DNA from 3 places in the Paenibacillus sp. FSL K6-1096 genome. Region 3 is predicted to be linked to each of the others. Evidence: riboswitches for the same ligand, from Rfam matches in the RefSeq annotation. Region 3 holds a riboswitch; each other region holds the start of a gene.

Region 1 (5,825 bases), 3.0 Mb from region 3:
TGCAGTCAGGAGTGGCCGTATCTGTACTGCTTCTGTACACATCAGGCCAGATTGGCAGTACGTACGGAGGATTCAACACCTCCCAGGAACAGAATAGCTCGATCGGACTCTGCTCCGTGTTCCCCGGGGAGATTGAACGGCTGCTGACCGAATTCAGCGGACATCTGCGTACCCTCAGGGAGCTAAAGGCTTCCCTTCACGGCTATAGTGTTAGCGGAGCATACAATTATTCTTTTAACAATGGAGAAATGTCACAAGAAGGCTTATCCCAGGCCGCAGAGGATGTCTCAGCCCAGCTGCTTCAGGCCGGTAGTGAACTCAACGCACTGGATATGCAGCTGAGCCTCAACGCCGGGGTATGGCAGCAGATTCTGCAGGAGACCCGGCAGGCCGCGGCCATCCTGCAACAACTCGGAGGGTATATGGAGAATCTCGACCCGGGCTGCCTGGAAATCCGTGATGTCCGGTTCTTCGGGCAGATCGAGGAGAGTCTGCAATCCAGCGGCATTCTGTCGGAATCCTTGAACGAGACGTTAAGCGGAATTATGCATTATCTGAATTCGATTCATGACCTCGGCGGATCATTGCCGACCAGCAATCCTGACCGCGTGCTGCTGCAGAAGGACCCCGGCTTCGGCAAAAGAGAGCCTGTCCCGAATGTCACGGCAGCTGTCTACAGCGATGATTCGGGAGTAGCGCCTGAGCTTCAGGCCTTCTACAGCGGTCTCAATACAGAGATGACCGCCGCCAAGGAGGACCTGGCCTCCACGATCAGCAGCCTGCAGCAGAAGCAGATAGAGATTGCCGAAGCCCAGGCGGCCCTGCAGGATAAGGCCAAGGCGCTTGAGCAGGCCAAAGAAGAAGCCGCAGCGGAGCAGGCGAAGCAACAGCAGGCTGAAGAACAAGCGCAAGCCGGAGGCGCCGCTCCCTCGCCCGCACCTTCCGGCACGCCTCCCCCAGCCGGACCGCCCGGGGAGGAAGCGCCCGCAGCACAGCCAGGTCCAGATCCGCAGGCAGGCGGACAGCCTGACCCGGCGCAGACGAAGGCTCCCCAGCCAGAGGCGGCCGCACCGGTCCCATCCGCTACACCGGACGTTACAGCCGGCCCGGGGCTACCGCTCCCGGAGGTCACCGATGGAACAACACCCGTCAATGAACCAGAGGGCGGGCAGTCCGCTGCAACACCGGCACCTGTAGACTCACCTTCACCTGCACCATCATCCGATATCAGCAAAGGCGGCGATTAACAATGCGTATCCGCAAGATAGCCAGCACGGCGGTTTCTGCACTGATCCTATTGATTTTCCTGGTGCTTATCACCGCAGTAATCATCTCCAAAGCCTCGGGCGGCGAGCCCTCCTTCTTCGGCTACCAGATCAAAACCGTCTTATCCGGCTCCATGGAGCCTGGCATCAAGACCGGTTCCATTGTAGCGATCAAGCCGGGAGGGGACATGACCCGCTTCCAGAAGGGCGATGTCATCACTTTTCTGAACCCCGACAATCTCCTGATTACCCACCGCATCGTCGCTGCCGAGCTTAACAGCGCGCTGGGGGAAGCCAGCTATACCACCAAGGGCGACAATAACGATGCCGCCGATACCGCAGCAGTCAGCTCGAAGAATGTGGTAGGCCAATATACCGGCGTGACCGTCCCCTATGTGGGGTATGCCATGAATTTCGCGGTGTCCAGAGCCGGAAGCGTGGTGCTGATGATTGTTCCGGGACTGCTGCTGCTGATCTATGCGCTGTACACCTCCTGGAAGGCCGTTGCTGCCATTGAAGCCAAGCCCAAGACTCCACCCGCAGCAGGCGGGCCGGATGAGCTGCCGGAGCTGATGCCATAAGATGATTGTACTCTCCCGTTTACGTAACGCGGAGCCACAATAACTTTTCAAGAACTATGAGAGAGGGATGAACACATGAATGTCAAAAAAACACTAGGTCTCGGCGTTGTATCGGCAGCTTTAGGCTTAACACTGGTCGGCGGAGGCACCTTCGCTTACTTCAGCAGCACCTCAACCAGTTCGGCTTCTTTTAACAATGGCACTTTATCACTACAATCGGACCCTTCCGTCATCGTCAATCTCAGCAACCTCAAGCCGGGAGATACCGTTCTAAGAGACTTCAAACTGAAAAATGACGGGTCGCTGAACATTCCCAAAGTCGTGCTGCACACCTCATCCACCATTACAGATGCCCTGGGCGACAACGGCGCACATAATTTCAAGGACGATATTATTGTGACCTTCCTCGTCAACAAGGATAAATTGACCACACCACTGCTGGTCATCTCCCTTGCTGATCTGGAGAGCCAGAGTCCTGATCTGGTCGCACGGGGAATTCTCGGAGCCATCCTCGGCGGTGAGAAGTCCGGCATTAAGGCAGGCACCTCCGACAATCTGACCATCCAGTTCGCCTTCAAGGAGACTCTCCAGCCGCAGAATTATTACCAGGGCGATTCGCTGGCGCTGACCTTGAACTTTGAAGCCAGCCAGGAGGCAGGCACGCAGAAGTAAATCCCTAACTAACATAATCTAAGGAGGAATTCAATCATGGGTATCAAAAAAACACTGGGTCTTGGCGCAGCATCGGCAGCACTGGGATTATCTCTGATCGGGGGAGGCACCTTCGCATACTTCAGCTCGACCGCTACCAGCACGGCCACCTTCGCGGCAGGCACACTGAAGCTCGGCTCTTCCTTCAATACTCCCGTAGCCTTAAGCAACCTGAAGCCGGGCGATTATACGGTCCGCACCTTCACCCTGTCCAATGAAGGCACGCTGGATATCAAATTCCTCAAGCTGGCCACCAGCTATACCGTAACCGATGCCAAGGGGGATAACGCGGGCCAGGATCTCGGAGCCCACTTCAAGGTCAAGCTGCTCAAGGATTCGTATACCAGCGGCTCCACGGACGGATATGTGCTCTCCGAGGTCACGCTGAAGGATCTGAAGAATATCCCGAGCTACGATCTTGTGACTCTTGGGGCCTTGCCGGGCGGAATCAGCGCCGCACAGTCCAAAACCTTCAAGGTCGCCTTCGAATTCGTGGACAACGGCCAGGACCAGAACGCCTTTCAGGGAGACAGCCTGGCGCTGAACTGGACCTTCGATGCCCTGCAGGGCATCGGGGAAGCTAAATAGCAGAAACTGGCACACAATGAATGCGGCACGTCCCGGACCTCTGGCGGGATGTGCCGTTTTGCCTTCCGGCTCCGTTTTTGTCGGTGATGCGGATTTTTGTTATACTGTTAGCAAAAAATACGGAGGGCGTGTAATCGTGTCAGATACGTTGGGAAGCCGCATCCACAAACTCCGTCAGGAGAAGGGGTACTCTCTATCCGAGCTTGCGGATAAGGCGGATGTAGCGAAATCATACCTCAGTAATGTGGAACGGAACATCCAATCGAACCCGTCTATTCAATTCATTGAGAAGATTGCCGATGCGCTTCAGGTATCCATTCACACCGTACTGTATGGAGCGCCCCCGGAGGCTGAGGAGCCGGCGCTGGACGGGGAATGGTTCCGGCTCGTTCAGGAAGCGATGGCTTCCGGAATCAGCAAACGCGAATTCAAGGAATTCCTCGATTACCAGAAATGGCGCATGGAGCACAAGGATCACTAACCGCGGTTGTATGCCGCAGGGCATACAGAAAAGGCACAGCGTACCGGTACGCTGTGCCTTTTCTGTATGTATCCGAAGCAATGATGACCGTCCTACATCGCCTGGAGTGCCTTCTCGCTTAAGAAACGGCGGATCTCCTCCGCCTGAATGCCTGCCTCCCGGGCAGCCATCAGCAAGTACACCCATTCTAAATCCAATTCAACTGCCCGCAGCTCGTCATTCCCCTGGTTGGACTTATCCAAGAAATCTCCTCCTAGAATTTGCGCGTCCCCAGGCAGTCCGGCCATCATAGTATTTCTACTTTAGATCCGAGACTTTGTGCCCCTGCCTTTCGGCAGGTTTACCTTTAACTGGACCCTTTACATGAAAGGATCTGGCATGAATACATGAAACCGCTCTTACGCAACTACATTATACAAGATCATGTGCGAATAGTGTGTCGATTTCTGGAATTTTTTTATGTGAAGTTGTGAAGAACCTTAGCTAAAAATGCCAATGGCTTGTATAAATAGTTCCAAATCCCGTTCAAAGGTCCGGCAGCAGGGTACATAATACTTAGAGAATCTTTTCCCGCTTTGGGACAATATATAGAAACAATTACCCATTTCACCAAAAATCAAACATCTAAAAGTTTATTTATTCATATTTTATCGATATGTCTAAACATATAGGGAGGCCCCCCTTTCCAAGGGGATAGCTATACGCAATTCATTGATGATAGTTGCGTATGAATTCTATGATAAATCATACCTTTTTGCGAACGGATTGGAACAAAGTATGAATTGATTACCCTGCCGGAAAGTAGCACAATAAGGTGAGAATGAAACCGCAAACATTGTAACTCCGCCAAGCGGCACTCTTGTCTGCCCGAAGTGGAGTTTATCCTGTTAGGAGGACCTATTCATGGCAATCAAAGAGCCCTATAGTGACACGGTTTGGAGTAAATACTACGGCCCCAACCTGGGCTACATCCAGGAAAGATATGACCAGTTTGTCAAGGACCCTTCATCTGTCGAACAACATTACCGCGATCTGTTCACGGTATCCGGCCCGCCCCCTCTGGCCCCGGATGCGGAGAGAACTCCGGCTCCGGCGGTTACAGCCGATGCCAGCTGGCTGAAGAAGGCCGTCAAGGCCTCGAAGCTGATCGCCAATATTCGTATATACGGCCATATGGCCGCCGACATTGACCCGCTGGAGCGCAAGAGCAACCCGATGGCCAAATGGCTGGAGCTGGAGACATACGAGCTGACCCGTGAGGATCTCAATGCCATGCCCGCCTCCCTGATCTGGGACAATGCCCCGGAGGATGTACGCACTGCGATGGACGCTGTCCACAGAATGCGCCAGGCCTACACGCAGACCATCGCCTATGAATTCGGGCATGTGCACGATGAACGCGAGCTGCGCTGGCTGAACAGCCAGGCGGAGTCGATGACCTCCCCTGCCCCGCTGAACAACGCCGAGCGCAAGGAGCTGCTGAAGCGGCTGGTTCAGGTGGAGCATTTCGAGACCTTCCTGCACAAGACGTTTGTCGGCCAGAAGCGGTTCAGCCTGGAGGGCAACGATGCCCTTGTGCCTATGCTGGATGAGATTGTGCGGGCTGCCGCCCATGACGGTGCAGAGCATATCCTGATGGGGATGGCCCACCGCGGCCGGCTTAATGTGCTGGCGCATATTCTGGGCAAGCCTTATGATATTATTTTCTCGGAGTTCCATCATTCGCCGAACAAGGAGCTGTTCCCTTCCGAAGGCTCGATGGGGATCAACTACGGCTGGACCGGCGATGTGAAATACCATCTCGGCGCCGACCGCGCCGTCCGCCAGGGCGAAACGGTACGCACCCGGATCACGCTGGCCAATAACCCGAGCCACCTTGAATTCGTCAACCCGGTGGTCGAAGGCTTCACGCGTGCTGCCCAGGAGGAGCGCCGCTCCCCGGGCCTGCCGAAGCTGGACACGAACAAGGCGGTGGCTGTGCTGATGCACGGCGATGCAGCCTTCCCTGGCGAAGGCATTGTGGCAGAGACGCTGAATATCGGCAAGCTGCAGGGTTACCAGAACGGCGGAACCGTGCATATTATCGTCAATAACCGGATCGGCTTCACGACGGAGAGCGAGGATTCCCGCTCCACCCATTATGCCAGTGACCTGGCTAAGGGCTACGAGATTCCGATTGTGCATGTCAACGCCGATGAT
Region 2 (5,825 bases), 3.3 Mb from region 3:
AGAAGTTGTTCACCAACTGGACCGTTCCCGGGTGGGCCTCTATTGTAGGCCTTAACCTGCTCTTCAACGGCATTGTGTTGATGCTGCTGGGGGTTATCGGCGAGTATATCGGACGGATCTATGATGAATCGAAGGACAGACCGCTCTATATCGTGCGTGAGACCAGAGGGTATGAGGATACAGAGACAGAAGGTGCGCGGAAGGACAACGGTTATGCCAGATAAGGCTTGGAGTGCAGGCTTCATCCAGTTCCTGAAATTCAATGCGGTGGGTCTGCTGAACACCCTGGTTGATTTCGCCGTGTTTACGCTGCTGCATTCCATCGGGGTCTATACGACTCCGGCGCAGATCATTTCATATAGCGCAGGCACAGCCAACAGCTTTGTCTGGAATAAAAAAGTGACCTTCCGCGACCGGGGCAATGCCGGCGGAGAGGGCTTCGACCGGATGCAGCTGGTACGGTTCATTGTACTCAATCTGGTGGTGCTGGGCATTTCGGTGCTGCTGATCCATCTGTTGACTGATAGGCTTGGTATCCAGGTGCTGATTGCCAAGGTGCTGGTTACCTTCATTACAGTAATTATTAATTTCTTCGGAAGCCGAAAATGGGTGTTCAGGTGAACGGCAAATCCATCTGTTTCGGGGCGGGAGGATCACAATTCTAGAATACGGAGGCGATTGCCATGCGGAAATTATCCTATTTGATTATTCTTGCCGGGGTCCTGATTATGCTCTATCCCAAAGGAAGCGAATGGTACGAGGACCGTCAGCAGCAGAAGCTGCTGGAAGAGGCTGAACAGGCCTACAGTGACATCGCCCCCTCGGCTGCGCCTGCGGCCGCTGCGGATTTAAGCAAGCCTTACGCGGAAGTGACCCAGCTGCTGGCAGAGGAATCGGGTACGGAAGAGCCGGAGCCTTCAAAAGCGCCGGATATTAAGCTGGGCGGCAAAATATCCGCTATTATTGAAATCGGCAAAATCGATCTGAAGCTGCCTGTGCTGGAAGGTGCCACCAAAGCGAATATGAAGCATGCTGCTGCGCATATGAAAGAGACCGCACCAATCGGCGAGGTGGGCAATGCTGCTATTGCGGCACACCGCTCCAGAACGGCAGGACGGCTGTTCAACAGGCTGAATGAAGTCGGCAAGGGGGATGAGATTACACTCCTTACCAGCGGCCACGAATATAAGTACGTTGTATATGATGTATCCATTGTAGAGCCTACGGATGTATCCGTGCTGAAGGGGAATGGGGATGACAAAATCCTGACCCTGATTACGTGTGATCCGCTTGTGAATCCGACCCACCGGCTGATCATTCATGCGAAGTTAACCTGAGGCCTGCATATTAAGACTGGCTAGGTATAAAACATTAAATTTTAGTCTATTTTTGTAGGATTATAGCATTTTGGGTCTTGATAATAGAACTAGATATGGTAAGATAAAACTATCAAAAGCTAATGCACGATAACGGCAAACCTATCGAAAGGTAGGGACGCAAAGCTACAGGGCCTTCCCGTCATGGATGGCAGCCAGCTACCGAATGAAGAGGCTTTTTTTGTTTGTTCTAAACTCTGATCTAGCATTTTTTGGTAGATGACAGGACAGATAAAGCTTATACGATAACGGCAAACCTATCGAAAGGTAGGGACGCAAAGCTACAGGGCCTTCCCGCAAGAATGGCAGCCAGCTACCGAAAGGGGTTTTATCCAATGAAGAAGGTTTATTTGATGTTGGTTACACTTTTTGTGCTCGTGACTTCCGTGCAGACGGGTACCGCGCAAGCTGCTAACGCCGACACTGGCTGGTTAAATGTAGGACAACTTGATCAAGGGGTCATCGGAGTCTCCTACAATGTTCCTAAGGACAAGAAGATGAAGGTCATGATTACCAAAGATAACAACAGCTACACTTATAACCTGTACGCTTCCAGACCGACTGAGACCTTCCCGCTGCAACAGGGCAATGGTTCTTACAAAGTATCGGTACTTGAGAATACTACAGGCAACAAATACAAGGTGCTGTCTTCTGAGACTGTATCCCTGAGCATGAGTAATGCTAACGCCGTATATCTGAGCTCTGTGCAGAATGTGAAGTGGAGCTCTTCTGATAAAGCCGTTCAAAAGGCAGCGCAGTTAACGAAAGGCCTGACATCCGATGCGGACAAAGTGAAGGCCATCTATAATTACATCGTTAACAACGTGAAGTATGACTACGCTCTGGCGAACAGCGTTACAACAGACTATATCCCTAACAACGATAAAACACTGGCTACCAATAAAGGTATCTGCTACGATTATGCTTCCCTGTTTGCTACCATGCTCCGCAGCGAAGGAATTCCAACCAAGCTGGTAATGGGCAATACAAGCTATGTAACCTCATACCATGCCTGGAATGAAGTATTCCTGGACGGCAAATGGGTAACTATTGATACCACTGTTGATGCCGGACTGGGCAAGAGCAGTGCAGCAACAGGGCTGATCAAATCCGCCAGCAAATACACTCCAGCTAAATTCTATTAAGAATCGTCTTCATTATATAGGTCTTTCCGTAAGTAACCCGCTTAATCATTAAGCGGGTTATTTTTATTGAACGGTCAGGATAGTTGAACGGCTTCTCAATGTTCTGAGGGGAGGTTTACAAGGCGTCCCAGGCAGCGGCCCCGAATCCTTCTTTATTTGAAGACGACGGCCGTGCTTGCGATCTGGAACGCTTCTTCGGCATTTGATTCTGTCTGCTTATAAATGAAATAAGAGAACGGATGTTTTGTTCGGGACGATCATTGACATTTATCCAAATGAACCTTTGCGTTTTTTTCATTGTTTCCCCTGTTCACACTATCTATAATAATGCCTTGAATGATAATCATTTTCAATTAATAGAGAGAAGGAAAGGGGCAACAAGTGTGAAGAAACAACGTAGAAAGCAAATTATACTCTGGGTAGGGAGTTTCCTCCTGTTGTTGATAATATCGGCATGTACTCCTAATGCTAATAACAGCGTGTCTGATGAACAGAAAGAGGAAAGTGAGAAAACTGTTCAATATACAACGATAACAGGTAAACAGATTGAAATACCTGCAGATCCAAAACGAGTTGTTTATATTGGCCAGACAATTGGTGATTTCTTGGCGATGCATATTCCAGTTGTTGGTAACAACCTTCCCCAAGATATTCCTAGTTACTATGAAGGTAAATTTGAAGGAATCGTTGATGTTGGAAATCCTGGTGATTTAGAGAAGATTCTGAGTTTAAAACCCGATCTGATTATTAATGGTTATTACAAGGCAGAAGCAGATCATAATGAGGCATTGTCGAAAATTGCTACTACTATCCCCTTTAATCCAGCTCTTCCTTATACAGAACGTGTAAAGGAGATGGGAAATATCTTTGGCAAACAGGAAGAGGCAGCTCAACTGATTGCTAGGTTTAAAGCACAGTCGAAAGAAATGTTTGATAAGTTTCAATTAGCAGAAGGGGAGACAGCGACAGTTTTCTACCAGTTGGGTAAAACACTTTATGTTATGGGCAATCGTAGCCTGGGTGCTATTATTTATGGGGAGAACGGTTTTGCCGTCCCGCCAGCTGTACAGAAGAATATTCTTGATAAAGAAGGCGTGTCTTTCGTTAACATTTCAGAAGAAGTGCTTTCAGAATTTGCTGGTGATCATTTGTTTGTAGTTGTACAAGATGATGTTGAAAGTAAAACAGAAGCTGACCGACTGCTGCAAAGACCGACATGGACAACTTTGCCTGCAGTTAAAAAGGGAAATGTTCATGTTGTTCCCAGTGAATGGAATACAGATAATTTGTTAGCTTTGGAGCAATTGTTTGAACAGATGCCGCAATGGATGGACCAACAGTAAGAACTTATTTTGACACATTCAGTTCTTTATATCCCTAGTTTTCTAAAATTGCACAGATTCCAACTATTAAAAGCTGAACTACAGTTTGTGGTTGAAAGCAGGTCATTATATGTTACAATGACGATAATGATTCTCATTTTCAATTTTTTGGAGAGTTGCTTATGAATCTAGCATCCCTGTATATTAGGCTGCAACACTATGATAGGTTACAAGTTGACCAGATAATTCCAGTCAATAATGAGGGAATGGATGACACTGAAACCAATTTATGCACTTTATTGATAGCACTCAATCACGGCATACGACTGTATGTAGACAATATTGCAATCGATCTACGACAAGGAAGCTGCATTCTGGTTTTGCCTGTACAACGCTACACTATGGAATCAAGTAACAAAGAGGCACAGCTTGCACGCTTTACCTTTGAAAGCTTTAAAGTAGAAGGAATGACTTTGAATCCGGTTGCTCATCCACCTTTGCTTTGTGGTTACCCCTATAATCTGTTGATTTCTCAAGTCAATCGAGTATTAGGAAATGAAGCATGGATAAGTAACCAATGTTGTTCCTCTCTATCCACATCAGAAATGGCTATGATGCAAGGTAGACTTCAGCTCATTCTGGGGATGATGGCTCAGTTCGATGAGCAAGTTTCCCAGTTGCAGAACAATGAAAAGATAAACTTGGTTCAACAAACCGTACAGTATATGGAACAGCATTATGATGAGGACTTAACAGTTGAAAAACTTGCTAACATGGCTGGAATGGTCAGATGGCAATATAGTCAAAAGTTTAAAATAATGACCGGCAAAAAACCAAATGATTATTTGGTCCAATTACGTATAAACCAGGCAAAAGAACTTCTGTGTAATTCCACCGAGACATTGGGCAAAATATCTCGACAAATTGGGTTTAAGGATGAATACTATTTCAGCCGGTGCTTTCATAAATTAACTGGACACACCCCGCGTGAGTATGAGAATATTCATCTTCGTACTGGGCAAAGAACAGTTATCGATTCATTTGGCAGAAAGATTCATGTTCCCAAAGATACAACACGTATCGTGACTGATGGCAAATTTACGCTTGGAGAATTACTCGTTTTAGCCATGCCCCCTATAGGAGCGGCCATCTCTATAATGAAAGATAACGTGATTTATCACAATAAGTTGCGGAATATTCATAATATCGGGCAGTGGGCAGATCCAGATAAAATTGCACAACTGCAGCCGGAGTTCTTATTGCTTAGCTATGTTCATCCCGAACAAGATTTACAGAAACTAGATGCGATCGCTCCTACTGTTATACTGAACAGTAAGTTTAGACTATTTGAGCGGTTACGATATATTGCTAAACTAGTTGAACGTAGTAAAGCGGCGGAGAAGTGGATTACTAGATATGAGAACAAGGTAAGATTGGTACGTAGGCAATTAGCAGATGCTTATGTTGCTGGAGAGACAGCTGCTGTTTATCTCAAGTTTGGTACAAAACTTTATATTATGGGCCAGAGCGGATTGGCTGCTACCTTGTATGAATCTCTTGGCTTTCGTCCTTCAGCCAATGTGATGCACCTAATCGAGCAAGGGCAAGCATGGATAGAAATTCAGCAGCATCAAATAAATCACTATGCAGGAGATCGTAATTTCGTCTTGGCTTCTCGTCAGGAATTGCAAACTGTTGCTCACTGTCCACATATCGCGGCTTTAGCCGATCTAAGTAACAATAAGACTCATTTTGTGGATAGTATATGGAACTATGATGATCCTATTACACGCGGACAGTCGCTAGAGGTGCTACCGTATATTTTTGATAAGAAAATTAAGTGATCCAAAGATGTAAAAGAGATATATAAAGCAGGACCCATAAGCGCCATAAAGGCTCCGAAAAATCCACCCGTGATTTTGGGGCCTGGTTCCTGCTGCTGATCAGCGTTGTTTTTATCATCCTTAGGACAGTCAGCAGCT
Region 3 (5,825 bases):
CTGGCGGAATATTGGGAGGCGTCCACCGCCGCGTTCAAATCCGCACTCCCCCGTTATCCTGCCAGTCTGCTCGTGACGGCGGACACCATGAAGGAGCTTGAGCGGGAGCGTTATGTCCGCATTCTGCACCAGGAGCCGGCTGCAGACCCTGGCTGGATCAAGGCGGAGGCCGAATTTCATACCCTGGAGTCGGCCTGCAAGATCATTCTGTCCCTCAGTCCGGGTATCAGGGTGACCGCACCGGAGGAGCTGACATCCGCTGTGACTTCGGCTCTGCGTAGGGCTTCGGCATTATATGAATTCTTATAGACCAATCGCCCTATAATCCCCTATAATATTACAATACACATTAATTTTTTAGGGGGAACTTTTCATGATGGACTGGATGAGTAAGCTGTCATTGAAACAAAAGATCGTTACCGGCTGTTACCTGGTCGCCGCTTTATTCGCTGTCCCGGTGCTGATCACACTGATCCTGATGGACAGGCTGTTCGTCGGCATCATCCTTGTGGCGGTGCTGGCTGCGCTGACTTATCCGCTCTCGCGCTTCATTGAGAGAACGCTTACATCCTCATTTGATAATATCTCCAATGTGACCCACACGATCGCCAAAGGCGATTTCACCAGCCGGGCCGACGAGACCGGGTCCATGGGGGACATCAGCCGTTCCTTCAACACCATGATCGACAAGCTCAAAAAAATCCTGACGGATGCCTCCCAGATTACCCGCCATGTTATGGACGCGAGCCGCGGCATCGAAGACAAGAATGCAAACTTGAAGATCGTTATGGCACAGGTCGCCTCCTCCTCCAATGAACTGGCGCTGGGTGCCAATGAGATCTCCGGCGATATCGCAGGGATGACGGAATCCATCAAGGATATAGAGACCAAGGTTTCCAACTACACGAACTCTACCAAAGAAATGAACAGACGCTCTGTACATACATTAGAACTGGTTGAGAAGGGTCGGCAGTCTGTAGATACCCAGGCCGAAGGGATGCGGAAGAACATCCAGGCCACGCAAAAGGTCGCCGATACCATCGAGGCCCTCTCACAGAATGCCCGCGGCATTACGATGATTACGAAGACCATTACTGAAATCGCCGAGCAGACCAACCTGCTGTCGCTGAATGCCTCGATTGAAGCGGCCCGCGCTGGTGAGCATGGCCGCGGCTTCGCCGTAGTAGCCCAGGAGGTCCGCAAGCTGGCTGAAGAATCAACCGCATCCACCAAAGAAGTGTTCGGTCTGGTACGCAGCATCGAAGCGGATATCAAGCAGGCCATCGATCATATCGCCATCAACGAAGAGGTTGTCCAGATGCAGAATGAGATGATTACCGAGACAGCCCACATTTTCTCCCAGATCGTAAACAGCGTCCAATACATAACCGAGCAGATCGCCTCCTTCTCGGCAGAGAGCGACCTGATGCTGGAGAGCGCGCTCAAGATCTCCGGAGCCATCGAGAATATCTCGGCCATTACCCAGCAGACGGCAGCCGGGACCGAAGAGGTATCCGCTGCCATGAACGAACAGATTCATGCCCTGCAGTCCGTCGCCGATGAGACAGAGCGGATGACCCAGGCTGTATTCCAGCTGCAGAAGACGATTCAAATCTTCAAATTCTAGCCTTGTCAGAGACAGGCATATTTGCAGGTTCACCTGCGGATGTGCCTGTTTTTTTGCCCCAAAATGAAGATTGTTATGTAATATTCACAAATTGTTAAGATTGTGCATAACGCATAAAAATGAGCTTTGTACTTCTTGACTGCCCGCCTTTTGAGGCTATATGCTCAATGCTTTTCCAGCCACCAAACGCATGATTCTTTAGCCCTACTTTCGTTCTTCCCTCCCCTCTATCCTCTGCTAAAACCTTCTACAAGCCTAATAACCCCCCCTTGTTAATGAGTCTCAAGGCTTATAATGCATAATTCCTTGGTTCACTGATTATTTGCATTTTAAGACTTTTGGCATCCTGACAGCGCTTCATTCAAAAGTTTGAAAATCAAAATATTTATTCGTTTTAACTCCTGATTATTCGTCAAATTCCGAGCTTCTTCTCACGGGGTATATTGACAAAAGCGGAGCTAGGAATATATTGTAAAGGAAAATTCCCCTTAGCCTTATATATAACAACATACCGGGCAAAATTCTCCGAAAGGAAATGACGCAAAGCCATGGATCTACAGTCTCATTCACCAGCAATGGGACCATGACAGCCAGGTTGCTGAACAACGTTGAACGCCTATTAGCGTTCTATTGTGGTGATTCGTGCAACAGACCTGTGCTCCTTTTTCAGAGTACAGGTTTTCTATTGCTAGATAGACAAACTAACAACTTGCGGGGTGGATGTTCTGAAGACAGTTGCAGATTATATGGCTGAAGCATTACGGAATCTTGGGGTTACCCATGCTTTTGGAATCATAGGCAAGTCGATTTGTCCCATCGCTCTTAAGCTTGTTGACTACGGTATAGAATTCATTCCCGGCAGGCATGAATCCAGCTCCGGCTTCGCAGCCGGCGGCTACGCCCTTCAGACCGGCAAACTCGGCATTGCCTTCGGCACCTCCGGTCCGGGCGGAACCAATCTGCTCACCGCAGCCGCCCATGCCAAGGCCAATAATCTTCCGGTTCTGTTCATCACCGGGCATCAGTCCATTAAGGAGCTGGGCATCCCTCAGTGTCAGGATTCGACATCCTACCTGGCCGATCTGGCGGAAATGTTCAGGCCGGCTACCCTATACAGCAAGCTGGTAGAGCGGGGTGACCATTTCAGTACGATTCTCAACCATGCCCTGTCCATCGCCCTAGGTGACAAAAAAGGCCCGGTCCATCTCTGCATTCCGTTCGATGTTCAGACAGAGCGCCTGGAGGAGTGCCGGGTTGTTCTGCCCGAGCGGGAGCGGCTCGTCAGCTACCATAACTATGAACGGGTTCTGTCCGCCATTCAGACTTCCGCCAGTCCGCTGATTATTGCCGGCAAAGGGGTTAACCGCTCCGGCGCACACAAGGAGCTGGTTCAATTCGCCGAGACCTTCAACATCCCTGTAGTGACCTCCCCCGGAGGCAAAGGCGCGATTGCGGAAGATCATCCGCTCTATCACGGTCCTGTCGGAGTTGGCGGCTGTGCTCACGGCGATGAAATGATGAACAGCAGTGACCTGCATATCGTACTGGGCTCCCGGCTCAGCGATATGACCATCTGCAATCTGAAGCCGGAGAATCATCCGAAGCTACTGATCCAGTTCGATACAGATCCTACCTTTGTCGGCAAAATCCTCAGCTCCCCTGCCATCTATGTCGGCGGCGATCTGCGGGACAATCTGGAGCTGTATCTGCAGAAGACGGCCCCTTCTGCGGTTGTCAGACGCAAGCTCCCGGTTCCTCCCCGTCCGCAGGAAGAGCTGCCTGAGCTGCCCAAGCTCTCCATGGCTTCGGTGATGAGCTCGATGAGCGGGCTGATTCCATATCACAGCAAAGTATTTGTCGATGACGGCAGCCACGGGTTCCATGCGGTGAAATGGTTCAAGGTCAGGAAGCCGGGAAGCTTCATATTTGATGCCTACTTTGCCTGCATGGGCAATTCAATTGGCATGGCCATCGGCGCCAAGGCTGCCTCTCCCGAAGAGACCGTCTTCTGCATTACCGGTGACGGGTGTTTTATGATGCTCGGAACTGAAATCAACACCGCGGTTTGCAAGAATATCCCAGTAATTTTCATCGTTGTAAACAACAAGCAGCTGGATATGGCCTTGAAAGGGATGGAGAAGACAACCGGCCGCATTGACGGAACAGTATACGAGGTTCCGGTGGATGCTGTGAAATTTGCTGAATCTCTGGGCGCAGCCGGCTTCCGCTGTGAGACGCAAGAGGAATTCGCCGCCGCAGTCAGCGATGCGCTCGCTCTGAACCGGACAGCCGTTATCGAGCTGCTGACCGATCGCGATGAAGTGCCGCCTACTGCCCACCGCACGCTGGATCTCAGTTAAGCCGGACCATTCATAACCAGTAACCTACAATCAGGAGGCAGACGAGTGAATACGAACATCAACCGCGGGCTGGATCATTTCAACAATCTCTCCGGAGACTACGGGGCCAAGGCCCTGGCTCCGATCAAAGAGCATTTCCCGGAATTAGCCGAGTTTATTATGGGGAACGCCTATGGCGATATTTTTCAGCGGACTACGATTGGCTCAGACTGGAAAGAGATTGCAGTGATCTCTTCTCTGATCACAATGGGCCAGTATGAACAGCTTGGCGTTCATTATGTAATGGCGCTGCGGGTAGGCATGACCGTCGATCAGCTCAAAGGCATTCTGCTTCATCTGGTGCCGGTAATCGGCGCTCCAAGGGTTATTTCGGCCTTCAATGTGCTGCTGGATACCCTTGAGGATATCAAATAGCAGAGCGCTGAGGTCATACCAACACTTCACTTTAGGTTTTGCAACATGATAACCATACCTTAACGGCTGAATTATCATGTTATTTCAAATATAGGAGAGATCAACATGGGACAATTTGTTCTGAAGACAGACACTGCTAAGAAAGTCATTAATATTGAACTGGAAGGAACCTTCTCCAACGAGGACGGACTGAAATCCATCCAAGCCTATCAACAGACCATTAATCCGATTAACCCGGCCGAATATGCCCTTGATATCGATTGCCGCAAGCTGAACGTCACTGCTCCTGATGTCGTGCCGCTGCTGGAAGGCTGCTTCATCATGTTCAAGTCGGACGGCTTCCAGAAGGTAAGTCTGACCCTGGAGAACAATCCGATTCTGAAGATGCAATTAGCCCGCCTGGGACGCAAAGCCGGCCTTGAGAACCTGGAGATCACCTCCACCGTTCAGGCTTAAGCACACTTACGCTATCATAACTTTGAGGAGGGTCTACTATGGCGGGAATTCGTATTAAGGACATTGATATCTACCATCCAAGCACAAGAATCGGCAATGATTTCTTCATTCAGCACTTTGATGATAAAGGCATTGATATCCGTGGACTGTTGGCCACTCTGGGCCGTGAATACCGCTACAGCATCGACAACCCGGATGAGAACTCCTTGACGATGGCTTATGAAGCCGCGAGCAATGTTCTGGAGAAGACAGGGCTCACCGGTGCAGACATTGACCTGATCGCTTATGCAAGCCAAACGCCTGAATACATTTTTCCTACGAATTCATTGATGATCCACCGGCTTATTAACGGGCCGTCCCATGCGATCTGCATCGACAGCAACGCCAACTGTGCGGGAATGACCGCTTCTGTAGAGCAGGTCAGCCGTCAGATGATGGCGAATCCGCGAATCCGCCGCGCCCTGGTTATCGGCTCGGATCATGTTGCTCCGCATGCGGACAAGAATGATGCCGTGTACTATGCCAACTTCGGCGATGCTGCCGCCGCAGTTATCTTGGAACGTGACGAGAATTCAGTAGGCTTCATCGACTCGATCTACCAGACGGATACCTGTGTATACGGCAATTCCCTGTTCCCGGCAGAAGGCTTAGCCAAGCTGGGACGCAGCGGTGTAGCCGCCGGAGAGTTCAATGTGAAGTTCATTCCGTTCGATGATTCGATCTGTGTGGATGCCGCCTCAGAGTCCATTAATACGTTGCTCAGCAATAACGGGATTGCCCCGGAATCGGTGAAGGCCGCCTGCTTCTCGCAGCTGTCCCTGCCGAATATTCAAGCCGTCTCCGGCAAAACCGGGATCGACCCGGACGCCGCCGTATACATAGGCGATGAATTCGGCTACACCTCAACAAGCAGCCCGTTCATTGCCCTGCACAAAGCAGTCTCGACCGGACAGCTGGAGCGCGGCGAC

Evidence for each region. A riboswitch is a leader RNA that binds a small molecule or an ion and turns the genes downstream of it on or off. The one in region 3 is predicted to bind cyclic di-GMP.
Region 1: another riboswitch for cyclic di-GMP. It lies ahead of MHI24_RS18330 (anti-repressor SinI family protein); the one in region 3 lies ahead of MHI24_RS05040 (thiamine pyrophosphate-binding protein).
Region 2: another riboswitch for cyclic di-GMP. It lies ahead of MHI24_RS19515 (transglutaminase-like domain-containing protein); the one in region 3 lies ahead of MHI24_RS05040 (thiamine pyrophosphate-binding protein).

Annotation. Positions count from the first base shown of each region.
Region 1 covers NZ_CP150274.1:4,109,623-4,115,447, reverse strand. Annotated here, with positions in the region: gene MHI24_RS18355 (hypothetical protein) at 1-1,247, shown strand, start outside; gene MHI24_RS18350 (signal peptidase I) at 1,250-1,846, shown strand; gene MHI24_RS18345 (TasA family protein) at 1,922-2,518, shown strand; gene MHI24_RS18340 (TasA family protein) at 2,555-3,145, shown strand; gene MHI24_RS18335 (helix-turn-helix domain-containing protein) at 3,282-3,626, shown strand; gene MHI24_RS18330 (anti-repressor SinI family protein) at 3,719-3,868, opposite strand; cyclic di-GMP riboswitch class I at 3,897-3,981, opposite strand; gene MHI24_RS18325 (2-oxoglutarate dehydrogenase E1 component) at 4,530-5,825, shown strand, end outside.
Region 2 covers NZ_CP150274.1:4,385,217-4,391,041, forward strand. Annotated here, with positions in the region: gene MHI24_RS19500 (glycosyltransferase family 2 protein) at 1-224, shown strand, start outside; gene MHI24_RS19505 (GtrA family protein) at 214-621, shown strand; gene MHI24_RS19510 (class D sortase) at 684-1,337, shown strand; cyclic di-GMP riboswitch class I at 1,462-1,543, shown strand; cyclic di-GMP riboswitch class I at 1,617-1,697, shown strand; gene MHI24_RS19515 (transglutaminase-like domain-containing protein) at 1,730-2,521, shown strand; gene MHI24_RS19520 (ABC transporter substrate-binding protein) at 2,905-3,864, shown strand; gene MHI24_RS19525 (AraC family transcriptional regulator) at 4,026-5,687, shown strand.
Region 3 covers NZ_CP150274.1:1,106,816-1,112,640, forward strand. Annotated here, with positions in the region: gene MHI24_RS05030 (WYL domain-containing protein) at 1-309, shown strand, start outside; gene MHI24_RS05035 (methyl-accepting chemotaxis protein) at 377-1,627, shown strand; cyclic di-GMP riboswitch class I at 2,132-2,230, shown strand; gene MHI24_RS05040 (thiamine pyrophosphate-binding protein) at 2,374-3,987, shown strand; gene MHI24_RS05045 (carboxymuconolactone decarboxylase family protein) at 4,033-4,401, shown strand; gene MHI24_RS05050 (hypothetical protein) at 4,507-4,857, shown strand; gene MHI24_RS05055 (3-oxoacyl-[acyl-carrier-protein] synthase III C-terminal domain-containing protein) at 4,896-5,825, shown strand, end outside.